2 linked regions of the Methanococcus voltae PS genome follow. The protein of the gene in region 2 binds, or shares a complex with, the protein of the main gene of each other region. Links are inferred from orthologs where the notes say so. Each region holds a gene or a part of one and is shown on either strand. Other genes may lie near its edges. The genes, in order: M2325_RS04075 and M2325_RS06555.

Region 1 (17,745 bases), on a different replicon or contig from region 2:
TTAACATCCTTATTCATAAGTTCACTAATTCTTGTATCCGTTATTTCTTCAATATTGCCCGTTTTAAGTTTTTCAAACGCCCAATCACTACCAATTAATTTTATAAAGTCCGTAGAGGTAATAATTCCTTTTAAATTACCCTCTGAAGCTACTGGAAGTCTTCTAAATCCATTTCTCAACATTACTTTGGCTACATCGCCCAAAGTTTGACCCAATGAGGCTAGTACAGGATTTTTAGTCATGCAATCCTTAATTTTTAAATTTTTATCTAATTTATCTTTTAATTTTGATAATAAATCTCTTTCTGTAACTAAAGTTATCAATATGTCCTCTTTTGTAACAATTGGTAGGCCACCATATCTCTCAACGAATAAAGAAACTAATTCTTTAGTTAAAGCTGTTTCTTTAACACTTATCGGGTCTTCTGTCATTATTTCTTTAATTGGTTCGTTTATCATTGCGTAAAAGTTTCCATTGTGTTTGGATTTAACCAAGTTATATTTTGAACCGCCACCAAATAGATTAACTATGTCCGTATTTGTTAAAACACCTACTACCCTATTGGTTCCTGCATCAACAACAGTTAATCTTCTTACATTTTTGTTGTTCATAATAGTTAATGCGTCTATTATAGATGTGGTAGGGAATAATTTAATTATTTGTTTTTCAGGATTAATTACGGAAGTTATTTTCAAAATATCCCTCTAATCTTCATTGGTTATGCGTTACATTTTTTATTTAAAATGTATGTAATATTCAATTATAATGAGTAAATTAGGTAATTAACTAACTAAATAATTAGTTAAATGACTAATTTGATATGTTGGTAGCATATAAAAAATTAAAATATATAAATTTTATTTAATTAGTGTATTAATTTTTGGATTATTGATTTTTATTTCACTTATTCTTTTAAATCTTCGTTCTGGTATTCTTCGTAATCTTCGTAATCTTCGTAATTTTCAGAATACTTTTCATATTCGTTCATTTCTTCTTCTTTACTTTGGAATCCACTTTCCAAACAGTTTCTACATACGTATTTCCCATTTACAAAGTTTACACTGTCATGAGCTCCACAAACTTCACAAATACCAGTCATTTCTTCTTTTTTTACGAAATCGTATTCATTTTCATTATTATGGATTATTGAAGCTTCCAAAAGTAAGTTAAATAACTCTGGTGAAACTTTTGTTATGTCACTAACTGTGATAATTCCAAATAGTTTGTCTCCATCGATAACAGGTAATCTTTTAACTGTTAATTCGTCCATTTTTTTAGCTGCATCCATCACTGTGGATTTTGGAGAGATGGATATCAATTTTTTAGAACTTATTATTTCCCTAACGGTTATTTCTTTTGATTTTAAGTTTCTAGCAACTACGTTTAAAACTAAATCTTTTTCGGTAATTATTCCTACAGGTTTTTGTAAATCGTTGAGAGCAATTAAACAACCGATTCCGTGTTCTTTTAGTGTATTGGCCACTTCATATAGTGTAGTATCCAACCCTACGGTTTTTACAGGAGCACTCATTGCTTCCGTAACTGAAACTTCGAGATTCATAGTATCACCGATTGGTAATTATATTTATTTAATTAAATAATACTAAAATACTAATAAATTTATATAAATATTGCTTATTAGGAATATTAATGATTTTAGGTATCACTTAAAGAAATAATTTTATATATTAATTTAATTAATTTATGACGTTATTGTTTTATATAATTTTTTATTTGATTTTAGATATTCGAATAATTATTGCTTTTTTTTAAATTAAAAGGAATTAACTCACTATTTTAATATTTTAAAAAAGAGTACGCAATTTTCGTATTAATTTTCATAATATTATAATAAAATAGGATAAAATAGGATAAAACTAATAGAATTAACATATACTAAAATTATAAATAATGTGGCATAATCAATAAAGGACTATAAAAAATTAAAAGTTAAAAATTAAAAATAAGGGGTTATTTTTGAAAAATCTATTTTTTGTTACCAATATTCACAAATACCGTTTTTGTTTCGTGCTTTGGGTTAAAGAACATATCTATATTTGCCAATAAATTTATTTTTTCTTGGAACGATTTTGATACCTTTCTAGCCATCATTGTAGGTTCTATTGCACAATAAACGTATGGTTTTTTACCAAATTTGCTTTTTTTGATTTTTTTTCTAATTACATAATCGTTTCGATACATTTCAACAATATAGTCTCTAACGGTAGACGAATAGATATTTGTACCTTCAGCTATTTCTTCCACGGTGCTTTCGGGACACATTCTTAGGAATATGTATATTTTAGCCCTTACCTCGCTTGAAAATAAGGCAGATATTTTCTTTAATATGCTAGGGTCAAACTCCTCTAAACTACAGACCCTACATTTTGATTTGAATATTTCAAAATCTGAGGCGTATAATTCACTAGAAATGTTTGAAATACTTGTTTCATTTACATTTTTAATATTGCCAATATCATCTTTAGGTTCATTACCTTTCTCGGCCATAGTTGTTTTTTCGTTTCGGTCGTGATTATTATATTTATTACTATTAAAATTACTAGGGGGGTCTATGCTTTTACTAAGGTTACTTTCTTTTAACTCCTCTTTCGTCATTTTAGCCACTCCAACTTGCATTAATGCTACGATTTAGATTAATAATTAAACCTATACTCGTAGATTAATTAGATACACAACTTTAATTTTTGATACATACTATATGAATTTATTAATAGTTTATACTTAATAATATAATAAGTATTCTATCTACAATATATAAATATTATGAATTAGTATCAATATACGATGTACAACGTACTTTTTTTATAATATATCGTACATAATAATATTATTTACGCCATGTTTATGAATATATCCTTACATATTTAGATGTATAAGTATTGATTAAATATATAATTTAGCATTTTATTTGTGGAAATTATACTGTGTCGTAAAAATTTACTGATAAAAAAGTAGGGCTATTTTAAAAATAATGACGATTTGAAACTATAGTAAAATATCGTAAAGTATAATAAAATAATAAATAATATAATAAAGTAAATACTAAAGTAAAATAGAATAAATTAAAATTATTTTGATATTACAACATAATAGAATACCTATTAAGTATCAATTAATTATTTCCATAATTCTAATTCTCTTCTTTTTACACTTTGTCTGTGTCTTTCAAGGAATTTGTACATCTTAGCGTGTGACATGCCTTTTAATATCATTTCTATGGCATCTTTTGATATCTGAACTTGCTCAAATTCTCCCAAGATTGAAACAGTTTTACCGTAGACTGAAATGTATGTCCCAGTTAATTCTTCAATATATCTTCTAGATTTTCCGCCACTGCCGATTATTCTACCTTTTACACGCATAATGGCTCTTTCTGAGTTTGCATATTCTGAAATATCCATTATTTCACACATGTATGTGTCAGAAAGTAATTTTAAAGATTTTTCTGGGCTAAAGCCTCTACCGATAGCCTTAACAATGTCTCTAGCTTTCCATAAAGAAAGGGCATCTTTTTGCTCTTCAGTTGAATATATTGTAACTTCCCCTTCTTCATCTATTTCTATTTCAATACCAAGAGCTTTTTCTATTTTTTTCTTGGTATCTCCACCTTTTCCAATTAAAACGCCAGTTCTTTCTTTTGGAATTTTCACAACTTCGATATTTTCATAATCAAGCATATTTTCACCGTGTTTAGTCCTTATATGTGAATTTTTCGCATAAGTTCATTGATTTATAATTTTTAACCTTATAGTTATTTAATTTACAGTTTATAATAATATACTCTTATAATTTTATAAATTAATATCTAATTTATAACTTTGTAATTTATTAAATTTGTATTTATAATATATAATATCATAGTATATGTAACTAAGTTTTTAAGAGCTTGTTAAAAGCTTATATATAGAAATTATATGATATATATTTTTGCAATATCGGCTAAACAATCTAAATAAATTAAAATGGTGAAATTATGGCTAAATTATTTAATTCATACCGGGATATTCAAATTATGAATATCGACAACTCAAGTGTGCACGATTTTGGAAAAAACGTTACAATAGAAGAAATAGACAACCCTCTAGTAGAAATCGGGGAATATACTTATTATTCCGGTTACTATCACGGTCATTCGTTTAGAGATTGCATTATGTACTTAGATGAGCAAGACAAGGGCAAAGATGTAGATAAACTAATAATCGGTAAGTTTTGTAGTATAGCTTCGGGTGTAAAATTCATAATGGGGGGAAATCAAGGGCACCGTTATGATTATATTTCTGCTTATCCATTATCTATCGTATCAAATAACCCTATTGATTTAGATACTGAAATCCCCGAAAGTTTTGTAAAAAAAGGTGACACTATAATCGGTAATGACGTTTGGATAGGTGCCGAATCTCTTATTATGCCAGGCGTAAAAATCGGGGACGGTGCCGTAATAGGTACTAGAAGCCTCGTAACCAAAGATGTAGCACCTTACACAATTGTAGGCGGTTGCCCCGCAAAAGTAATTAAAAAAAGGTTTAGTAATGAAAAAATAGAGCTTCTATTAAATATTAAATGGTGGAATTGGGATATTGAAAAAATAAGAGCTTCTATCTCGATACTAATGAGTGATAATTTTGAAGCATTAAAGGGATTAGAAAAATTATAATAAAAAGAGAAATAAAAGAAATAAAAAGAGAAATAAAAGAAATAAAAAGAGAAATAAAAGAAATAAAAGTATTATTTCTTACAATCAAATGAAACAAATTTTAAAAGTGTCTCTTCATTTAAATTACTTAGATTAACTTCATCAATACTATTTTTTAAATCTTCCAACGTCGCCATTTTAAAATCTACATATTCAAAACCCGGTGAAACAGTACAGCCAACGAGTGTATAATCCCCTAAAGGTTCAGCAGCAAACCATGTATTTTTTGGGACTGTTATTTGAAAATTTTCGCCTTCTTCCAAATTATTCCCCAATTTATTTGTTATAATTTTTCCATCTTGAATCGTGTAAATATTGAGTGAATTTCCTGCGTAAAAATGCCAAGTTTCATCGGATTTTATCCTGTGGAATTTTGAAACTTGCCCTTTTTCCAATAGGTAATAAATTGCAGTACATAAATATCTGTATTCTAAGCTTGTTTTTTTATTTTCGTTAGTATTACTAAAGTACTCTGGAAGTTGACTTATATGTATGCGTTCGGAAGATTCGTATATCCTTTTAAAATAACCGCCTTCAATATGCGACTCTAAATCTAATTTATTAACCCAATATTTTGAATTTTTTAAGTCCTTACTCATTTTTTCACACTTATAAAAGTTTATATAGCATCATGCAATAGTATATTATACATTATAACGAATATTTATTTTAAATTAATTTATTATAAAATACTTGCGTATTGGATAATTTGTATTTTAACACATTTTTAGGTATATATTTATATCTGATATATCCATGTAATAATTTAAACATTTTCAACAACTTCAAACAATATAAAAAATAAAATATAAAAAATAAAATAAAATAGACTAATAAAGTATAAAATAATAAAATAAAATAGACTAATAAAATAAAAAAATAGTATAATATAATAAAATAATATACATTGATGAAGGTGACAATATGATTATTGAATTAAACGGAATTTACGGCGGTTTAAGATTTTCCGCAGCTCACATTGTATTTGGACACGAAAGTTGCGGTGTAATCCACGGGCATTCGTATTATATAGACGTCAAAGTATCTGGTGAGCAAACGGGACAATTTGATTTTGTATGTGATTTTAAAGTTATTAAAAACATTGTAAAAGAGCTTGCAAATGAAATGGACCACAAATTGTTATTTCCAAAATACCACCCTGAAGTAAAATACGAAATAAAAGACGATTATTTGTTTATAGAGTATAACCATAACGGAACGCTTAAAAAATACATGTTCCCTTGCTGTGACGTTTTAATGTTGCCATTAAAATCCACAACTGCCGAAGAAATGTCAGAATACTTCGGAGAACATATTAAAAATGGTTTGGATAACTTAGGACTTTTGGATAGTATTGAATGGATAGAAACGACGGTAAACGAAGGAATTGGACAAGGTGCAAGAAGTAATATTCTTGTAAAATAATACTAAAGAATAAAATAAAGAATAAAATAATAATAAGAATGGTAAAAATGTCAAATATTTAGTAAAATATTTAAATTATATTATGATTTATTTAGCTATTTGGCATAATTTAAATTTTAGCATTTAATACTATATGTTTAATATACTACAATAAATATACTACAATTGATGTAAAATAAATAATAAATCAATTTACGTAAATTTAGATAAAATACATACAATTACACAATTATTTCTAATATTAATGTTGGTGATATTATGGCTGATGAAGTCAATTTATTCGATGAGTTTAAAGAACACTCAATATCCGAATTTTTTAGAAAAAACAAGCACATGTTAGGTTACAGTGGTAAATTAAGAAGTATGACCACCATCATACATGAATTGGTAACAAACAGCATGGATGCTTGTGAAGAAGCTGAAATATTGCCTGACATAAATGTAACAATCGAAAGATTGGGCAATGAATACTATAGGCTCATTGTAGAGGATAACGGTTCGGGTATACCTACTAAATACGTGCCAAAAGTATTTGGTAAGATGCTAGCAGGTTCAAAATTACACAGGCAAATCCAATCAAGAGGACAACAAGGTATTGGTGCAGCCGGTGTTTTGTTATTTTCACAAATGACCACAGGAAAACCTTTAAAAATTACAACTTCAACAGGCGATGGCATTATCCACGAAATGGAGATACAAATGAGTATTTCTAAGAACGAAGGGGATGTAGTAAGCCACAAAACACGAGAAGGAATGTACCGGGGTACAAAAGTAGATGGCGAGTTTAAAGAAGTAACCTACAGTAGGAGAGAGCAAGGACCTTTTGAATACCTTAGGAGAATTAGTTTATCAACACCGCACTCTAAAATAACTTTAAAAGACCCTGAAGAAGAAGTTTTATTCGACAGGACAGTTTACCAGGTTCCAGAAAAGCCTGAGGAAATGAAACCACACCCTCACGGTTTAACAACTGATGAAATGTTACACATTGCAAGAGAAACAGAAAGTTCAAGACTTTCAAGTATGTTAAGCTCTGAATTATCAAGGGTAACTACTAAAAGAGTTAAGGAATTAGAATTATACATTTTAAGGGATAAATTATTGGAACAGTACAGAGATAGCTTTTTCTGGGACACTGTTATAGAATGCTATCTAAATGCGGATTTTAAATATTACTTTGATAAATTCGGTAAATATTTAGATAAAAAAGAAATTGAAGAAGTAAACAATTTAATTTTGGGATTGCCTGAAGGTTTATCAGAATTAAAACAATACTACTTGAAATACATAATTACTGATTACTTATTTAATAAATTAGATGAAGAACATATCAAAGAAATTAGAAACCAATTTAAAAAGAAACCAGAGAATTTTGTAGAATATGTAAGCAAACAGTACTTAAATGCTTCACAAATGGATGATTTCAGGAAAAAAGTAAGGTATATTACAAAAAGACCCGAAAGCTTTGTTAACTCTTTGATAGAATTTTCGATGGTTTCCGATGAAGAATTGGAAAAATACAAGAAAGGAATTAAAAAATTATTAAAAAGTGACCCTAAAAAAATTGATTGGAAAGAAGCTGAATTATTGGTTTCAGTTCTCCAAGATATGGACTTTATGGCACCATCTACAATAGGTTTAAGACCTATTGGTGATGAAAACATATTGAAATCACTTGAAACACTTGAACCAAATTTCTTAAAGACCTTAACAAGAAAACCTAAAACCTATAAAGGGGGAATTCCTTTTGCGGTTGAAGTTGGTATTGCATACGGTGGTAATGCAGGAAGACTTGGGGAAAGTGGTAGAAAAATGGAAATTATGAGAAACTCAAACCACGTACCTTTATTATTTGATACCACAGGTTGTGGTTTAACAAATGCCGTTAAAAGTGTCAATTGGAAAAGATATGGTTTAAGAAGCGACGAAGACGCACCAATAACTATATTCGTTAACTTAATCTCAACACACATACCATATACTTCAGCAGGTAAGCAAGCAATTTCAACAGGTGCTGAAGATAACGAAGAGATATTTAATGAAATAAGGCAAGCTTTAATGATTTGTGGTAGAGATTTAAACAACTACATTTCAAGAATCAGAAAAGCTAAAGAAGAAGAGCAAAAGAGAAAATACGTTATGAAATATGCAATGGTATTTGCAGAAGGTTTGTCAAGTATAACGCAAAAACCTAAGGATGAAATTGAAGAAAATATCATCTATTTGCTTAGATAATGAATAAATAATAATAATAATAAATATTAATAAATATTAATAAATATCAATTTTTTTTAATTTTTAAATTAAACTTTTTAAATAATCTTTTAAATTAAACTTATTTTAAAAAAATGTAAAAATAGGAATATTTATTTTTTAAATACTTTTTTAAGCTTTTTATATTTATTCTTCCCTTATGTATTTATAAATGAAAGCACCGATTAATGCCCCCAATATTGGACCAATAACGTAGATTGGGTAGTATACCCATAAATTAATCCCGTAGAACATATCCATTAAGTAAGGTCCAAAAGTCCTTGCTGGGTTAATTGAAGCTCCTGAAATACCACCTATGGTGATAATAATTCCTGCAACTGCTAAACCGATTACAAGTCCTGCAAATTTGTTTGGAGCTTTTTTATCAACCGCTACACCCATTATGGTTATCATCAATAGGAATGTACCAACTATTTCAGCAAGCATAGCTTGCATATAAGTAAATCCTGCTGAAGGAGCCGTAGCACCCAAACCACCGATAGTAGCTGCCGAAGCACCTATACAGCCGATTAAAAGTATCGAACCAAGTGTAGCACCTGTTAACTGTGCTAAAATGTATGGTATAACATCTTTTGTCTCAAATTCCTTAACTGCCCACAAGGCTATTGTAACAGCTGGATTTAAATGTGCACCTGAAACAGCACCAACGGCGTAAATCGAAGCCGCTATCGCCAAACCAAATGCCATACCAATCGCCAGCCATTCTCCAATTCCACCGAGTATTCCGATACCTGTTGTACCTAAATCACTCGATATTAATAGTGCCATAATTGCAGAACCTGTACCAAAAAACACTAAAAAGCAAGTTCCAACCAATTCTGCAATAGATTTTTTAACAATGCTCATAATAACACCCTTTTATGCTACTAAAAAATCAAAATATAATTTATCAGTTATTTCAAACATTATAGAATTTATAGAATTTATTATCTATTAGATATACTAAGTATATTAATCTATTAGATATGTAACTATTACATTTATCATCTATATTAAAGTTACCTAAAATTTATTATAAAGCTTAGTTAAACAACCGATAAAAAATTAGAGTTGGTATGAAAATATTTAATTTAGTATTGTATTCTAAGTTATTTTATTTTAATCTATTTTAATTTATTCCTTATTTTATTTTATTTTATTTTTTATTAGCTATTCATGATTTAAACTGATTCTCTCCATTGACAGTATTCGTGTCTGAAGTCTACTAAACAGGATGAAGCACATTTTTTACATACTCTAGCAGGCGCTCCTGGGTTATTTTTGTGTAAAGCAATTACGTTTGTCATCATTGTGGCAGTAACTGGCTCACTTGTTAATAAACAAGGGTAATCTGCTAATCTCATTAATGATGAGAATCTAACTGTTATAGCACAGGCAGGATATGCGTATCTTTGTGGGTTCATTAAAACTTCATTTTCCGCAATTGGGTCTAAATCTACTGGCATATCATTAACCATTGGTACCAATTTAGCTCCTGAACCATTCTTCATTCTTCTAGCTTTATCAAGTGTTTTCCAACCTCTATATACCATGTCCATAAAGTCGTGGTTGTGCAATTCTGCAGCAGCCCCTCTTTTTGGGTATAATTGTACATAGTTATGGAATCTTTGTGTAAGTAATTCTACAACTGTTGGAGCATTAAATCCGTCAAGTTCTAATATATATTCAACAGCAGCAGCCGTGGAGCCGGTTGCTAAAGATAATACATCAAACTCTGTTTTGAACTTATCTAAGTTATTTCGCAATGTATTGTCCATTACTTTAGATGTAGCTTCTATTACTGCCATTATTACATCATCTTTACACATATTGTATGTAGATTGTGCAATGTGGTGAGAAATATCCCCTACGCAGTAAGCAGGTACTGTAACAATGTTTCCATAGTTTACTTCAGCATCTAAAGCTTTTTTAACTGTGCCATCCATTTTTTTCTTGTAGTCTTGCATATATTTAAATACATCAAAGCTTGTATGTCCCGCTTCTTCCATTAATTTAGTTTGTGCTTGTATTGGTGTATCATAAATCATCTTTATGGTATCTATTTCTTTATCCATAGCTTCATTAAGTGTTAATCCATCCTCTACCGCGTGGGCAAATTTATCTCCTATCCCGTATGATGTATTCATACCCCAAGATTTGGAAGCTAATATAGCTTGCTTGTAATGTTCAGGAATATCTGTTTTCCTAAGTATTTGATTTACAACATTACTGGTACTTCCAGGTATAAGTGCAAAATCAACTACACAAGTAGGTCCATAAAATCCGCCGTATCTTCTTACTACTTCTTTTCCAATTAATGCACGGTTCTTTTCAACCGCGTCTATAAATTTTTCAACGGCTTCTCTAAATTTAGGGTCTTCATTATAAAGTATTTCCAATATAGCGGGAGTCTGGTAGTGTTCTACAAATGGGTCGTCTTCTGGACGTACCGTATCTGTTAAATCACACAATGTATCGTAATGAGTTTGCACTGAATTTTTGTGTAAATCAATTACTTCTTTACATTGGTCACCAATTGCCTCCATTTTTTGAACTGCGTCAACGTATGGCTTACCATCTGTTAATTTGTACTCTGTACCTCTTTTGGCTTTTATAACTTCAACATCTGCCCATTGAGCAGCCATCGCTTCATTTACCATCTTCTCATACAGTTCTTTCATATTTGCACCCCTCAAATTATTTATTAACTGTATATTATATAATATGTCTATTATCCTATTATATACTTTTCATATGGGACAAGTCCAGTATCTATATATATGACCTACATCAAAGGTCATTTTATCGTATTGATAAAATTTAAATGCAATACTTCTTTATATAGTATGGTATCTAATTATAGTACATTGTAAGTTGGATAATAGTTTATAAATAAAAACAATTTTATAAAATGATGAAATATTAGAAAATAATAATATACTAAACAAATATTATATAAAATAATAAAATAAACTAATAATATAATAAAATAACATAATAAAACAATACTATATTATAATATACTATAATAAAATAGCATAATAAAATAGCATAATAAAATAATAGAGTATAATTAAACTGGTGAAATTTTGATTGCAACAATCGTTACAAACAAAGGTACAATGAAAGTAAATTTATTCGAAAAAGAAGCACCTATAACCGTAGAAAACTTTAAAAAATATGCTGAAGAAGGATTTTACGACAATACTATTTTTCATAGAGTTATAAACGGATTCATGATTCAAGGTGGAGGTTTTACAAAAGATGGGGTTCAAAAAGAAACACAAGCTCCAATTAAAAACGAAGCTAAGAACGGTTTATCTAACAAAAGAGGAACTTTAGCAATGGCTAGAACAAACGCTGTAGATTCAGCTACAAGCCAATTTTTCATAAACCACATTGACAATTCATTTTTAGATTACAAAAATGATATGAACTATGGTTACGCAGTATTTGCAGAATTAACCGAAGGTTTCGAAGTTTTAGACGAAATAGCAAAAGTTAAAACAGGAACTAAAAGCTACTTCCAAGACTGGCCAGTAGAAGATGTAATTATTGAAAAAATAACAATTGAATAATTTAATATTGAATATCTATTAAATAACTAGTAAATATCTATTAAGTAATTATTTAATAGATATTAAATTAATTTAAATTAATTTAATACTTTATTTTAATCATTTAACTTTTTTAATTCTTAACAATCCAATTCTAACTGTATGGGGCAATGGTCGGAACCATAAATTTCATCCATAATTATAGAGTTTTTTACGTAATCAACAAGTGAATCGGACGTACAAAAGTAATCTATACGCCAACCAATGTTTTTAGCCCTCGCATTGTGCATGTAAGACCACCAGGTGTAGTTGTCAGGCTCTTTATTAAATATTCTAAATGTGTCTACGTAATTATTTTCAACGTATTTATCAAAACCCATTCTTTCTTCTTCAGTAAATCCGGCATGTTTTTTGTTCGTTTTAGGATTTCTCAAATCAATTTCTTTATGCGCTACATTTAAGTCTCCGCAAAATACAACTGGTTTATTTTCATTTAAACTATTTAAATACTCCAAAAATTTGGAATCCCACGATATACGGTATTCTAATCTGGTTAAACCACGCTGAGAATTTGGCGTATATACATTTACAAGATAATAATTCTCGTATTCTGCAGTAATGACCCTACCTTCATCATCTGGAAAATTATTCATTCCATATGTAATATTTTCAGGCTTTTCCTTTGTAAATATTGCAGTTCCTGAATAACCCTTTTTAGAAGCAGTATTCCAATATTGTTTATATTCTGATAAATCAAGAATTTGAGATGGAGTGTTTGTTTTAATTTCTTGTAGGCATACTACGTCAGGATTTTTGTTTTTTATAAACTCAACAAACCCTTTTTGTAATATTGCTTTAATTCCATTGACATTCCAAGATATTAATTTGATATTATCCCTCTTTTAACATATAAATTTTATAAAAGATATTCTATAACATATAATTATTTATATTATCATATTTTAACGTTTTTATAATCAATCAAATAGATAAACAAATAATTAAAATTTAATCAAAAAAGTTTAGATAGTATATAAAATACAATATGTTGCCATTTTTTAAATATACACTATCTTATTTTCCCCTATATTCCCAATGGATGGTATATAGCTCCATATATACTCTATATGTATACCAAATAAGTACTGTAGAATTTTATTAAAAATTCATTAAAAATAACGGTATTGTCGAGCCTATCATCGCTAATCCAACGATTATGGCAACTAACTTCCTGCTATCCACAATATCCTCTCCAAATAAAGTTTACTTGATTCTAAATTTATTTAATTTTATATGGGTTTAAGTCACATTTTAATTTAATTAGTTAATATTTAAAGTTTTTTATATATATAGTTTATTATATCGATTTTTATCGAATTAACCGTAGTTAACTGACTTATTTAGGCAATTAATTAGTTAAACTTAAAGAATTAATTTTATATTACGTATTTGGTACGTATTATTAAGCAATTTATTAATTAATTAATTAATTCCTAATTTTTCGTCCCTTAATTCCAAGTAAGATTTTAATTCAAGATTATTTTTATCAATTCCAATTTCTTCCAAAACTGAAAATAATTTTCCAAGTGCTTCATCTTTTTGCTCAAAACTTTCCACAGTAATCTCCAATTCTAAATATTGTCCGACATTATCAACTTTATCTATGGAAGCTTCTATATATTCATCTTCTGTCGCACCAATTACTTTTCTAAGCAATTTTCTAACTTTACGAACTGGTTCTACGCTTTTAAACCCTAAACTTTTAAAAATGTTGTCCATCGTATCGATATCTTCAACCGCAGTTTCGTGCTCTACACGTGTTTTTGAAATCTTATCTAATTTTTTACCTTTATATGTCACGTAGGTATTTTCATTAATTACTGATAAATCCTCGTTTAAATTAGCAGAACGTCTAATTCTAAGAGCTTCATCAGTTTCTCTAAAATCTCTATCTATTCCATTATAATAAACGTCTATTTGTTCCTTAATACCTGATTTTTTGAATCCTATATCCTTTAAATCAGCTATTATCTTTTCAATATCTTTGTTTTCAAGAGAAACTTTTATTTCTACCTCAATCATACTAGCGACACCTTTATAACTTTATCTTTTAATATTTTCTTCAAATCATCAAAATCTAGATTTTCGAGACTTAACCAAACTACGACTCTTTCATCTTCCTTCTCCAAGGTAGTAGCTAAGATATTGCCACCTTTTCCAGAAATTGTTGACGTAATTTCTGCCAATAATCCGATTTTGTCATTTGCAACAATTCTAACCTTTATACTTATTAGATTTATATGTTTTTTCTTCAATAAGTATTTTCCTTCATTTGTAAGGCAAATACCTCCAAATTTACCCTTACGTGTTTCTACAAGTCCTAAATCCCTTAATACTCGAATATGCCGGTCAATATTTTTAGGGTGGGTTTCTAATTTTTCCGCTACTTCTTTTGTAGTACATATACCTTCGATAGCTTCCATGATTTCAAGAGTTTTCCCAGTAACTTCCATGATTTCCCTTTGATAACGATTAACGTATAGTTATATATTTTATATCAGCTTATATCGTTCTTTATTCTTTTATTCTTTTATATCTTTTATATCTTTTATACCATTTGTTATATTATTTAATTCGTTCTTAGAATTTTTAAACTTTTCTGATTCATTAAAGCCAGTTAACTCTTTTAAACCCTGCTGAACAATCTGAAAATCAATATATTCACCATCTTTATGGAATCTATGTTTTTCAAGTGTTAATCTTCTAAAATTTTTAAACTTTTCCAATTTTAGTATTGATTTACTCCAGTATGCTAATAATTTGCCCCCTGTAGGTTCAAAACTATCATCAAACGAATTTTTAACTTTAGAATTTCTAAAATTGTGATTTTTTCCTTCATTTTCACTAGAATCTTTATTATTGTAATCCGTATCTGAAATTTTATAATTTACGCTATCTTTCGCTTGGTTAGTTAAAAGTACGGCAGTATCGTTTTTTTTAGCAATTTTATTTAATATATGTATTTGTTTAGCCAAATTACGGTTTAATTCGGTATTATGGAATACATTGTTTGATAGCTCTAGCCTATATAATGATGAAATTCCGTCAACAATTATCAAACCGATATTTTCAACCGATTCTAGACTTTCAATAATGTTACACTGTTCTTCAAAAGTGTAAGGTTCGCAAAGTAGTGTATTTTTGAAAATACCGTCACTATCTTGAGGGCATATCTGTTTAACTCTTTCTGTGGATAAACTACCTTCTGTATCCATGTATATTACTTTTTGATTATTTTTAGCATATTTTATCATAGCAATAATACATATGTTGGTTTTACCACTTCCTGGAGGTCCATAAATTTGCGTTATGGTTTTTTTCTCGATTTCGCCCTTAATTATTCCTTTTAGCATATATAATCACTATCAATCATCATCTTTAAATTATTTTTAAATTATTTTTAACTTATTAGCATGTATTTTAATTTCTAAATTCAAGCCTTAAAAATTATAAAAACTATTTGTAAAATCTAATATATAATATATTCTAAAATAATTATATTCTAAAATAAAGTATGTTTAATTTTAATATTGTACTTAATTGAGGATGCTATTTATTCAATTCTATAGATATCAACGGGCACATTGACAAACTTTTTCTTATGGAATTCGTAAATAGCCGGAATTCTGAAATAAGCCTGAAATATATGGGTTATATTCCTTTCGTTATCCGCAACGTACTTTTTTATAAATTCTCGAGACGGAGTATTGTGTATCGTATAAACTACGTCTCCAACTTCCAAAGCTTTTTCAAGGAAAGCTCTATCGGCGAATTTATTAGTCGTTTGAGCCCCAAAGGGTGGATTTTGAATAACAATAATTTTTTCATCACCTTTGAGGTGCACCATATTTTCAATTTCAAAAGTTTCAAATATTTTTTCTTTTGAAAATTCTTTTATATCTATTGTTTCAAATTTACAGAGTTCATTTATGTCATTAACTCCATTTTCATCCTTGTTTTTATCTAAATTTTCGATTACGTATTTTAAATTAAATTTTTCTAATATTTCCATAATATTTCCTAAATTATATTTTGCAGTTTCAACCGATTCTTTGTCAATATCTATTCCATAGGCACTTTTGGCGCCAAGTAATAGCGAACCGATTGAAAATCGCCCAGTTCCGCAACCCAATTCAACCACGATATTGTTTTTTATATCGTCTCTAGCAAACATTAATAATTCACTTGCAAGATTCCCCTCTGTAGAATATTGTTCTAATTCTACTTTTGGATTAGGGTGAGCTTTTAAATTATCCAATACCATTTCAAGATGTTTCTTTTTTATCAAAATTCCACCAATTGAGATTATACTCTTATAAACTTTATCAATAAATTTTAAATTGTATATACTACTGTAGATTAAAATAGATTTTATTACTATTTAATTTATTGTTTTAATATTATTTTATAAAATAGTTGTTTTAAATTTTAAATGAATTGTAAAAATAAAACTAAAATAAAAAAAGAGAAATATTATTTTATAATTTATTCCACTAGCACTGGCTTACCATCCACCCGAAACTTTTAAAAAAGTTTCATCAAAAGGTTATTCCACTAGCACTGGCTTACCATCCACCCATTTAACTAAAATAGGTTCATCAGGCAATTCCGTAAGTGTTTTAAAGTATTCAACTGCAGCTTGTGTTCCATATCTATCGGAACCTGCAATATATACTATATAATGCGTTTGAACAATACCGCCTGCTTCTTCTTGTATCCTAAGAACTTGAATAACTCCCGTATTTTCTCCAGGGTAGTCATTAGTAACAGGTTTTTCAAACATATGGTTGTATTTATTAGCAAATGCGTTTGAAACCGGCCCTCCGATAATAACCGCATCTTCATTTAATGACATATCGTCTTCAGAACCGATTACATTATCTTTTAACTGTTTTCTTGCTAAATCTGCATCTAATGGGTCATCAGCAATTACATTTGATAATGTAACTCTATCCCTAATGTTTTGTGAGCCGAATCCTTCCCTAGTACCTTGTTTTTCTTGTTCTTTAACAATTGTTCCTTTTCCACTTCCACCATTTGGTGTTGGTTCTGGTTCAGGTGTTGGTTCTGGTCTAACTTTACCCATATAGTATTCTGGCTCATCTGCTAATGCAAAGATGTCAACTATTACGGGGTTTGCGTATGATGGAAGATTTTCAACTGTAGGGTAATATAATTCTTTAATAACGTAATTACTAGGAGCTTCTTTTAGCGGGTATGGGTCATATCCATCCCACTCATTAGATAACATAACACCGTTTAAAACTCCATCATTATCTGTATCTTTTAAGTCAAGAGCAGGTATATAGTAATTTCCAAGTCTGTAGGTGTGTTCCTTTCCCTTATATTCATAAACAGCTTTTGGAGAACATAATGGGTCAGAATTTACTCTAGATGATTGATTAGGTCCAAAAGTATTCAAATAAGTATAGAGTTCTGGACTACCCCTTACTATAATTACATGGGTATTATTCCAAAATTCACAGTTATGTATTGAAACTCTTTTAGCTTCCTCCATATAGATTCCTGATGAGAAATTTGATATATTTAAATTTTTAATTTCAATATCTCCATATATTTTATCAGTCATCCAATCGTAATTTATAAGTATTCCTATATTATCATGATTGTTATGACCTATTAATTTAAAATTATTTCCATTAATTGTAACATTACTCGCATTTATTAATATACCATATTTATATTCCGAAATAATTAAGTCTTCTTCAAGAGTAT
Region 2 (11,001 bases):
AGTATCAACTATTTTAAATTTAAACCATAATTAATTTAATTAATTTAATTAATTTGAAATAGGTAATAACTAATTTAGCTTTTTGCCAAATTAGTTAAAAAAACTGTCAAATTCTCCTGCGTCGATAGCTTTTTGTGCTTCCCTTGGAGTTTTTCCTTCAACATTTACACCTAATGAAACACATGTTCCAATAACTTCTTTTGAAGCGTTTTTAACGTTGTAAGATAACATTGCTTCGTATTTCATGTTTGCAATTTTAACAACTTGTTCCATTGTTAAGTTACCTGCAACTTGGTGTTTTGGTTCTTGTGCAGCTTTTTCGATACCTAATTCTTTCATAATTAAAGCTGATGCTGGAGGAATACCTACTTCAACTTTGAATGACCTTTTTTCAGTGTCTACGATAACACTTACAGGAACGCTCATACCTTCGTATGAAGCTGTTTTTTGGTTGATTTCGTTAACAACTTGCATGATGTTAACACCTAAAGGACCGATAGCTGGACCTAATGGAGGACCTGCTGTAGCTTTTCCACCAGTTACTAATATTTCAACTACTTGTTCTGCCATAATATTCACCTCAACGTGTTTGCAATATCAAGATAATAATATTTTAATATTTCTTATTTTTACTTTTGATATTTATTATTATTCTCACATATTATTCTTGTTAAATTGTATAAGATTAATAGTTGATTTATCAACAAATTTATACACAATAAATAATACTTACTAATATAAAAATACATCTAAAGTTGACTATTTAATAAACTCCTTAATGTTATTTATGGGTATTGTATTTAAAATTTACTATGAATTACAATATATAATTTTGAGTTAATACTAAAAAAATATTAAATAATAATTAAAAATTAATAAAGATTAATAAAGATTAATAAAAAAACTATATTAAATTAAAAAGAGAAAGAAATATACTAAATTAGTAATTTAAAACCAATTATAAGCTATTTAATAAGCTATTTATTAGTTATGGCAACCATGTTTTTTGGTCTTCCACTTTAGCAGGCAAATATTCTTCAACAACATATTTTAAACCATATTTTGCTAAAGACTGCTGTTCTGCCCTTACTTTACTGTCTGCCATCATAGATAAAGCATTTTGCCATTCTGGGAATGATTTAACAAAGTCATCGTTTTTCAAACCGTCTTTTAACCTTTTAATATCGTGGTCTTTTAACGGGTGAGTAGGTAATTCATAATCTACAATATCTTGAGGTGTAACGCCTATCATTCTTGCTTCTGGAACTGCTAACTTGTCCGCCAAGTGAACTGCCTTACCACTACCTACTTTTAAAGTTCTGTAGATGTTTAAGTACCCGTAAGGGTCACCATCCGTGAATACTAAGATAGGCAACTTTTTCTCTTCAGATAATCTTTTTACAAATCTTCTTGTAGCCCTTGAAGGTACACCTTTTAATGAAACTAAAATACAGTTATGTTTTTTCCAAAATCCTTCAGCGCTCAACCTTGCAAACATACCCGCTGTCTCTATTGCCAATACAAATTCTGCATTAGTCTCCAATGTTAAATTTGTAACTTCATTAGGTATATTATAAGCTCCACTACCTAATTTAGTACAGTCGATTATAATCTCCTGACCGTCTTGAGTTTTATCAATCACTTTTAAAGGACCTACAACAGAAGCACCGTCTTCCTCAGGCATGAAACCTAAATCTTCCCTTAAAAAATCAGAAGCTGCTTCTAAATCCTCTATAACGCTGTTAGAAGGTTGCTGGTCATCAAATCTAGCTTCGCCCCAGTTTTTGGACACATAATATGCTTCCCTCAAAGTTGAGAAGTCATTTGTATCCAACAAACTCTTTGAGAATTCCATCATTTTTATCGTTTGGGCAAATATTTTTGCTTGGTTTACATTAAATGTTCTTTCTTTTTCCTTACCCATTAATGTAAAAGTACCCTTTTCGTCATCAAATTTTGCATTTGATAGACTTCTTACAGGAAATTTAATTACAGGCCTTTTTTTCCTTATGATGTCATCATACATTTGATTTGCCATTTTAAGTAATTTTTGAGAAGCTAATTTTCTTTCTTTTGATGTTATCATCTAATTCACCCAAAGGAATAGGATATTCAATGTACTGTTGAGTTGTACCTGTAAGTTCCTATTTATTTTATATATAATTAAAAATTTTAAAAAATTAAATTAGTTTGGTATAATTCAAGTATTAAAATATATTATTAAAATATATTATAACCTATTTAAAATTTTGTTACATTATACATAATAGAATTAAGTGTTATATATATTTAGTTAAATAGGTTTGCAAAACCAAAAATTAAAACCAAAAGAAATTTAAATAACTAGTATATAAAAATTATAGTTAATATAAAATGTACTTAAAGGTACGATAGTACATTTCTTTTGTAAGCTAATAAATTTTACCAAACAATGAAATTTTATATATGGATATTTTGAAATAGTAAAAATCATACATTTAAATATAATCATGTGGCGCCAATAACAGATATTTTAGAATTTAATTATCTTCAGATGGGATATTCCAAAAAATAAGATACTTATTTGATAAAATCTTAAAATTATTAAAATTTTAGGAATTAGTATAAATAATATAAATATGAAATACATATAATTATAGGCAAATATTATTAATTATTTACTAGTAGCAGTAAATAAACTAAATCATATAGTTTAATAAAAAATATTAAAAATAATTATGGTAAAGGGCATATATGAGGAGGTAATACCTTGAAATTTTTACAAAATATTGCTGAAAACGATTTTTTAGATGAACCTAAAGAAACTCTATCGGACGTAGATAAAGAATTATTAGAGTTAATCGAAGGTTCTAAAGCAAGAATAACTGTTGTTGGTTGTGGTGGGGCTGGTAACAATGCAATAAATAGGTTAGCTGATGAGCAAGTTGAAGGTGCGAAAGTAGTTGCAGTAAACACCGACGCTCAACAATTAGTTAAAACCAAAGCTGAAAATAAGGTTTTAATTGGTAAAAATTTAACCCGTGGATTAGGTGCTGGAGGAAACCCTGAAAAAGGTGAAGAATCTGCTAGAGAGAATGCAGAAGATATCAAATCTGCAATACAAGATTCAGATTTGGTATTTATCACCTGCGGATTAGGCGGGGGAACTGGAACCGGTTCTGCACCAATTGTAGCTGAAATATCAAAGAAAATGGGCGCTTTGACTGTTGCTGTTGTAACATTGCCATTCTCAATGGAAGGAAAAGTTAGAATGACGAATGCTTTAAATGGACTCGAAAAGTTGCAAGAAGTTGCAGATACCATTGTTATTATTCCAAACGATAAATTATTAGAAATTGTTAGAAACGTTCCTTTAAGAACTGCTTTCAAAGTAGCTGACGAAGTATTAATGAATTCAGTTAGAGGAATGGTTGAACTCGTAAATAACGCGGGAGACATTCACGTGGACTTTGCAGACGTTAAAGCGGTTATGGACGATGGTGGAATAGCAATGATGGGAATTGGTGAAAGCGATTCCGAAAAAAGAGCAAAAGAAGCTATTAACATGGCTTTAAACAGTCCTTTATTATGTGTCGATATTGAAGGAGCCACAGGTGCTTTAATACACGTTACAGGACCAGAAGATATGAGTCTAGATGAAGCCCAAGACATTGTTTCAACTGTTTCCGAAAGACTTTCAGAAAATGCAACAATTATTTGGGGTACCACTATCGATGATAAATTAGAAAATTCATTGAGAGTTTTATTAATCATTACTGGTACAAAATCAACAGTTAACCATAATTTAAGCCTTAAAAGAAATAAAGTAATTATAGATATCCCAAAAATTTAATTGAAAATATATAAAATATAGATACAAAATAACTCAAATTAATTTATATTTTACATATTTAATTTATATCAACTTTCATTCAACTTTTATACCCTAATTTAAATAAATATTTAAATGTTGATTGCAAAAGATAATGCAGTAAATAAAAATGTGATAATATGTCTGAAAAATTCGACGAAATGAAAACCGAAACAAAAAATTTCATAAGCCAATGTAAAAGAGTATTAAAAGTTTCAAGAAAACCAACCCGTGAAGAATACATTAACATTTCAAAAGTTACTGGTTTGGGAATCTGTTTATTGGGAGCCATTGGATTTGCTGTTCACGTTCCAATTACATACTTAAAAGGACTTTTAAAACCTGCTGCAGGTTTAGTAAAATAATTATTTTTTTATTTTTTAAATTAACTACCATAATTAAATTTAAATATTATTACTAATATCATAAATATAGTACTTACGTACACTATTAATTTTTATATATGGAATATATTATCGAATAATTCTTTTTTAAAGTTATTATCAATTCTTAATTATTAAAACTAAATCATCATTATAAATGGAATTTATAATTATTTGGTGAAATTATGATATTTGCAGTTAGAACAACCACAGGACAAGAACAAAACGTTGCAGAAGCTTTAGCCTCAAGAGCTGAAAAAGAAAATTTAGAAGTATTTTCTATTTTAGCTACCGAAGATTTAAAAGGATACATTTTAGTAGAAGCTACAAATAAAGGGGCTATTGAGGAATTAGTAAGACAGAATTTCAAAGTTAAAGGGATAGTTCCTGGCGAATCAAGTGTAAAAGAGTTAGAACACTTGTTAACACCTACTAAAATCATTGAATCTATTGATAAAGGTGACGTTGTTGAATTAGTCGGTGGACCATTTAAAGGCGAAAAAGCAAGAGTTACTAGAGTGGACAAAAATAAAGAAGAAATTACATTGGAATTAATGGAAGCAGCCGTTGCGATACCTATCACTGTTGGAATCGAGCAAGTTAAAATTATTGCAAAAGATGCTCCTTAAATTTAAATTTAAATTTTAATTTTTAACTTTTTTTTATTAAATTTTATTAATTTTATTAATTCATCTAGAAAATTTTTCTTTTATTTTAAATTCAAAATAATCATTATTTTAAGTTATATTTACAGATGTGAGAAATCATTAAAGTTAGCTTGAATTTAAAACCATTAAATATTAATAAAACGGGTTACATAGCATAATTAGCATTTTAAATCACTATATACAATACAATGAAATATTTAAAATTATAGAAATTAAAATATACTTTGAATTTCAAAAATGTAATTAGTAAAATGTAATTAGTAATATGATTATTAAAATTTAAGAAATGCAAATTTGGTGAATTATGAAAGCAGTTATATTTGTAATAGACGGATTAGGCGATAGACCAAATTCTGAAGGCAATACCCCTTTAAAGGAAGCTAAAACCCCTACATTAGATAGATTAGCAAAAGAAGGTATTAACGGGTTAATGAACGCTGTAGATATAGGCGTTAGACCAGGTAGTGATACCGCACACTTAGCATTATTAGGTTATGACCCTAAAATCAATTATACTGGAAGAGGACCTTTTGAAGCTTCAGGCGTAGGTTTAGATGTAAAACCTGGCGATGTTGCATTTAGATGTAATTTTTCCACAGTTGATGAAAATTTCACTGTTCAAGATAGAAGAGCTGGTAGAATAGAAGATACATCAGAATTAGAAAAATTAATAGATGGAATCGAGATTGATGGCGTAAAAGTAATATTTAAAGAGTCTGGAGGATATAGGGCTGCGTTAATGTTAAGAGGAGAGGGATTAAGCGACAAAATAAGTGACGCAGACCCTAAAAAAATAGGTTTAAAGGTAAAAGAAATAAAACCATTAGATGGAAGTCCTGAAGCTAAAAAAACCGCAGAAATAATGAATAAATTAATTAAAATGGTTTATGAAAGATTAGATAAACATCCTGTGAATGTTGAAAGGAAAGAAAAAGGATTATTCCCTGCAAATATTATATTGCCAAGAGGTGTTGGGGAAGTTCCTCATATTGTGCCATTTGAAGAAAAATACGGGTTGAGAGGTGCTTGTATTGCAGGTACTGGATTAATAAAAGGAATAGCTAAAATGGTAGGTTTAGAAGTTATCGAAGTGGAGGGCGCTACTGGTGACGCTTTTTCAAACTTTGATAATAAAGCAGAAGCTTTGATTAAAGCAATTAATGATTATGACTTTGTACTTGTAAACGTTAAAGGAGCTGATGAAGCAGGTCATGACGGTCATTATGACGTTAAAAAAGATGTAATTGAAAAAATAGACGTAATGTTGGAGCAAGTATTTAAACAAGTTGATAAGAATGAAGTATATTTCGCTATAAGTGGCGACCATTCTACACCTATTGAAGAAAAGGACCACTCTGCCGACCCATTACCACTTATAATTTGGGGTAAAAGTGTTAGAGTGGATGAAGTAGATAAATTTGATGAATATACTGCTCATAAGGGCGGATTATGCTGGATTAAAGGATTACATATTATGCCAATATTAATGGATTTAATGGGATTAGCTAAAAAATATGGTGCTTAAATCCTATTTAAAAAATAAAATATTAAAAAATTTTTAATCTTTTTTAAATTTTAAACTATTTTACAATTAAAATAAATTAAAACAAGATAATATTATAAAAAATAGATAAATAGATATATAGTTATAGTATTATAAATTTTCAAAGTCTATTTTTGGATTTACTACCCTATCATCTTTAGTATTAGATAATAAAACTACCCTACTCTCTGGAGCGTCATCTATAACTTTAAAAATGGATTTATCTTCAATATTATTACACATACTAATTAAATCATCGTGTTTAATCATATCATCCAAATTAAGTCTATTCCTTGAATAACCTACGTTCATATATGATTTAACTTCGATAAAGTTTACATTGGCTCTATCATATAATTCTGTAAATTTGGACAAATCATCATTTATATTTTTAATAACGGTAGTTCTAAGACAAGTTCTACCTTTTTCCCCCAATACGTCCAAAGTATTTAATATACTCTGCCAATCCTGCTCAGTTCCTCTACATATTTTTTTATAACTTGGCAAATCATAAGCATCTAGTGATACGTATAGCTGTGTAGGGTTTATTTTTTCAATTACGTCTGTTAAAATACCATTTGAAACTACAAATGTAGATATCTTCTTTTTATGGAATATATTTATTAATTCATCGATATATGGGTACATAGTAGGTTCTCCAGCCAAAGAAAGTGCAACGTGTTTTGGTTCAGTTGCTTCTTTATACTTTTCAGTGCCTATTCTATCGATAATTCCCTTATAACCCGTTATAATTGTTTTGTGCATTTTTAAAATATCTTCGGCAACTTCTTCAGGTTCTTTCCATTTTGGGGCTTTAAAATTTGGCTCATTAATTCCTAAATCAGATGGCAATACTCTCCAGCAAAATTCACATTGTTGTTGGCACCATATAACCGAAGGCGTACCTTGAATACACCTATGAGTATTTATTCCATAAAATTTGGATTTATAGCATACTTTATCTTCTAAAAAGCTTTTTCGTACCCATCCACACAATTTAACCGCACTATGGTCTTCAATCTGATAGTGTTGCTTTCTAAGAATATTATATAATTGTTCAGGAATTTGAGGAATTCTTTTTTCCAAATTTTGTATTTTTTGAGACTTTTTATCCTTTTTTAAATTAGAATAGTTATTTTTATTATCAATATTATTTTCCAAAATATCACCAAATGTCAAATATAAAAATGATTTTGAAGCTATGGTACATTTAAGAGTACCAATTTTAAAGTAATAATCCTTAATTAATTCTAATAATTTATATAATTATAGTAAATGAATAAATTTATATATTAATATATCCTAATATACTTATTAATAATAAATAAACTAGTAATATAATATTCGTGTCATAGCCTAAATATAATATCTTAATAAAAAAATAATTTAAAATAGATATATGGTCATAATAGTCATTATTTGCCTAAAAAAAGAATTTATAACAGTAAATAAGTCAAAAAAGTATTTGACATGATTAAATATGACAAATAGGTGATTTTCAATTTCAATAAGTAAAATATAAATATACCAATATACATTTAGTAATTAATAAACTTATTTCAAATTAGAATATTATTTTAAAAAATAAAATAGAAATTAAACTAATTACAAATTGTAATTTTCAGTATTAGTATCCTAAAACACAGATATGACATGATATTATAATTAAGGAAAGGAGTGTAAGTATGAGGGTAATTGGAGTAATAGGTAAAAAAGACACCGGTAAAACAAGTATTATATGCGATATATTGAAGCATGTAAGTGGAATTAGTGTCGCCACCATAAAGAAAACACATCACAGCGTTGAAATAGATACACCAAATACAGACTCATATAGGATGAAAGAAAACTCTAACTTGTCAGTATTATCCACAGGTGCTAAAACTGGTTTTTATTACGATAAGATGTCACTATATGAAATTTTATCAAAATTAGATTACGACCTTGTAATTATTGAAGGTTTTAAAGAAGAACTTATAGAATTTAATATTCCAAAAATATTGATGGTTGAAGGTAAAAGGGGTTTAGATTTACTAGATAATCAAGTTATAATGACAATTGAAGACTTTAAATATGATATAAAGGAAGTTATAGAAATGATTGCCGATAAAGCAGTAGTACCAACATATAACTTTAATTGTGGACATTGTGGATACGATTGTAAACAATTTGTGGAAAAAATGATAAAAGGCGAGGATAATCTAAAATGGGATAGATGCGTAATGTCATATTCTATTAAAATAACCGCCAATGATAAAATAATACCTGCAAATCCTTTTGTATCAGATATAATAAAAAATACGATTAAAGGCATGGTAGTCAGCTTGAAATCAGTCGAAAATCCTGAAAAAATTACCATATCATTTGATGAAACATCAAATAATGATTTATCAAATAAAATTGTAGTGAAAACTATCAAAAATGAGGAATTAAATTCTAAAAAGAATTGATAACTATTTTTTATACTATTATTAAACATCAATACATGTTTTAAATACCAAATGATATATTTGGATATACGAATATTTATATATGAAAACATGCTATGATGATAGAGTGATGAAAAGATATCATATTTCAAATTTTTAAAAATATTTAAAATAATATTTGAAAATAAAACAAAATACCTAAAAAAGAATTAAAAGAATAATAATAAAAAATACAGAAACAGTCTACTAAGTAAGTATATAACGGTGATAACTATGATGAGTGAACAAGGTTATGAACATATGGCAGAAACATTTAAGGCATTTGCAGACCCTACAAGATTAATGATTTTAAGATTATTAAACGAAAATGAAAGTATGTGTGTTTGTAAAATTATTGATGAATTAGGTAAACCCCAGCCTACAATCTCCCACCACTTAAATATATTAAAAAAATCAGGATTGATTAAAGCAAGAAAAGAAGGTACTTGGAACCATTATTATATTGTAAACCCCAAAGTCAAAGAAATGGTACACATTATTGGCGATTTTGAAAATTAAGAAATGGTTTTGGATATATGTTCAAAAAATCAAAATATAAATGTGCTACTTTTTTAAATAGCACACTACTTTTTTAAATTTATAAGATACTTTTATATATAATTTAAACAGAATTAAAAGAATAATAATAAAAAATATATTTTAAACTAAGATAAATTAATATATAATACATTATATAAGGATAAATCCCAGTTAAGAGATATAGCAATCCCTTTTGTAGATTTTAAACTTAAAAAAAAATTTTAATATTAAAAACAGCCGTAATATGCTTTAAAAAATTAAATAATGAAATAGTTGAATTTAAAAAATTATTGCGTTTGAATAAAAGTAGTTATCATATTTCGATGTATAGGATATAAACATAATATAATCCGAATAGTATACTATTTTAAAAAAACTAATATATTAACTCAAATACAGTAATTTTTAAATATAGGCTCATACCCTGGTGAAATAATGGGAGTTCAGGAAGATATTAGAAAATTAGAAGAAGAAATTAAAAATACGCAATATAACAAAGCTACTCAAAAGCATATTGGAAAATTAAAATCAAAATTGGCAAAATTAAGAGAAGAATCACAAAATCCCTCAGGTTCCGGTGGTTCTTCAGGACCTGCATATGCCATAAGAAAAACAGGAGATGCCACAGTAGCTTTTGTAGGTTTCCCATCAGTTGGTAAATCCACATTACTAAACAAGTTGACCAATGCCAATTCCGAAGTGGGCGCTTACGCATTTACCACCCTTACGATAATTCCGGGGCTTATGGAGCATAAAGGTGCTAAAATACAGGTATTAGATGCTCCAGGTATTATATCAGGCGCTTCATTTGGTAGGGGTAGGGGTAGCGAAGTTTTAGCAGCAGTTAGGAACGTAGATTTGATAATGGTTATTGTGGATGTATTTTCCCCCGAACACATCCCGGTTATTGAAAGAGAGTTGTCAAACGTAGGTATTAGGCTAGACCAAATACCTCCTGAAGTTAAAATTGCAAAAAGAGACAGAGGCGGTGTTGCTGTAAATACTACCCTCCCATTGTCTAAAATAGACGAAGATACAGTTGTTGCGATACTTGGAGAATATAAAATACACAATGCCGATATCGTAATTAGAGATGATGTTGATGCAGACCAATTAATCGATTCAGTTATGGGAAATAGGTCATACATCCCTACATTAGTTATTATAAACAAAATTGACCTTGCAGACCAGGAAAGCTTAGATATTATGGAAGGAGCAGTCCATGACAGACCTCACGTATTTGTTTCAGGACACAAAGAAATAAATTTAGAAGAATTAAAGGATAAAATATTTGAAACACTTGGATTTATTAAGCTATACTTAAAACCACAAGGTAAAAAGGCAGATATGCGAGACCCATTAATTATTCTAAAGAATTCGACAGTAAGGGATGTTTGTAATAAATTACATAGGGATTTTGTTAAAAATTTCAGATACGCGCAAGTTTGGGGACCTTCAGCAAAGCATCCTGGTCAAAGAGTAGGATTAGACCACGTATTAGGCGATGGAGATATATTATCAGTTGTTGTTAAAAAATCTGGACAATAAC

The links.
Region 1: the proteins of M2325_RS06555 (region 2) and M2325_RS04075 are in contact, whole or in part, in a crystal structure (PDB 2ZBK), measured with the Saccharolobus shibatae proteins. The link is inferred for Methanococcus voltae PS from one-to-one orthologs. Residues at the interface, in WP_218258439.1 of Saccharolobus shibatae: Phe25, Leu26, Val29, Glu30, Gln31, Leu32, Lys34, Gly35, Glu36, Pro37, Phe70, Leu71, Asp72, Leu73, Ala76, Lys77, Met80, Val83, Leu84, Ala86, Ser87, Tyr90, Asp91, His110, Ser111, Leu114, Lys115, Ser116, Glu126; in WP_218266310.1 of Saccharolobus shibatae: Glu463, Lys467, Leu469, Tyr471, Leu472, Lys473, Tyr474, Ile475, Pro476, Glu477, Val478, Arg480, Ser481, Leu482, Thr484, Phe485, Leu486, Ser488, Glu503, Lys507, Leu508, Lys511, Ile518, Glu519.

The regions. Positions count from the first base shown.
Region 1 is NZ_JANUCQ010000002.1:171,497-189,241, reverse strand. What follows is about bases 6,008-8,885. They hold M2325_RS04075 (DNA topoisomerase VI subunit B), read left to right. Parts: upstream 6,008-6,397; coding sequence 6,398-8,374; downstream 8,375-8,885. Other genes in these bases: M2325_RS04070 (MIP/aquaporin family protein), read right to left, coding at 8,540-8,885; M2325_RS04080 (6-carboxytetrahydropterin synthase), read left to right, coding at 6,008-6,139. In the rest of the region: M2325_RS04110 (CBS domain-containing protein), read right to left, coding at 1-695; M2325_RS04105 (CBS domain-containing protein), read right to left, coding at 905-1,561; M2325_RS04100 (helix-turn-helix domain-containing protein), read right to left, coding at 1,987-2,616; M2325_RS04095 (16S rRNA 3'-interacting factor aDim2p), read right to left, coding at 3,138-3,698; M2325_RS04090 (CatB-related O-acetyltransferase), read left to right, coding at 4,034-4,675; M2325_RS04085 (cupin domain-containing protein), read right to left, coding at 4,747-5,313; more of M2325_RS04080, read left to right, coding at 5,639-6,007; more of M2325_RS04070, read right to left, coding at 8,886-9,259; M2325_RS04065 (DUF2193 domain-containing protein), read right to left, coding at 9,574-11,073; M2325_RS04060 (peptidylprolyl isomerase), read left to right, coding at 11,482-11,970; M2325_RS04055 (exodeoxyribonuclease III), read right to left, coding at 12,090-12,839; cyaB (class IV adenylate cyclase), read right to left, coding at 13,432-14,031; M2325_RS04045 (Rrf2 family transcriptional regulator), read right to left, coding at 14,028-14,462; M2325_RS04040 (AAA family ATPase), read right to left, coding at 14,532-15,362; M2325_RS04035 (METTL5 family protein), read right to left, coding at 15,563-16,294; M2325_RS04030 (hypothetical protein), read right to left, coding at 16,556-17,745.
Region 2 is NZ_JANUCQ010000003.1:189,718-200,718, forward strand. What follows is about bases 38-2,886. They hold M2325_RS06555 (DNA topoisomerase IV subunit A), read right to left. Parts: upstream 2,087-2,886; coding sequence 989-2,086; downstream 38-988. Other genes in these bases: M2325_RS06550 (50S ribosomal protein L11), read right to left, coding at 91-570; ftsZ (cell division protein FtsZ), read left to right, coding at 2,750-2,886. In the rest of the region: more of ftsZ, read left to right, coding at 2,887-3,832; M2325_RS06565 (protein translocase SEC61 complex subunit gamma), read left to right, coding at 3,991-4,215; M2325_RS06570 (transcription elongation factor Spt5), read left to right, coding at 4,419-4,862; M2325_RS06575 (2,3-bisphosphoglycerate-independent phosphoglycerate mutase), read left to right, coding at 5,206-6,426; twy1 (4-demethylwyosine synthase TYW1), read right to left, coding at 6,556-7,530; M2325_RS06585 (molybdopterin-guanine dinucleotide biosynthesis protein MobB), read left to right, coding at 8,130-8,894; M2325_RS06590 (ArsR/SmtB family transcription factor), read left to right, coding at 9,147-9,431; M2325_RS06595 (OBG GTPase family GTP-binding protein), read left to right, coding at 9,888-11,000. UniProt on the Methanocaldococcus jannaschii protein: Relaxes both positive and negative superturns and exhibits a strong decatenase activity.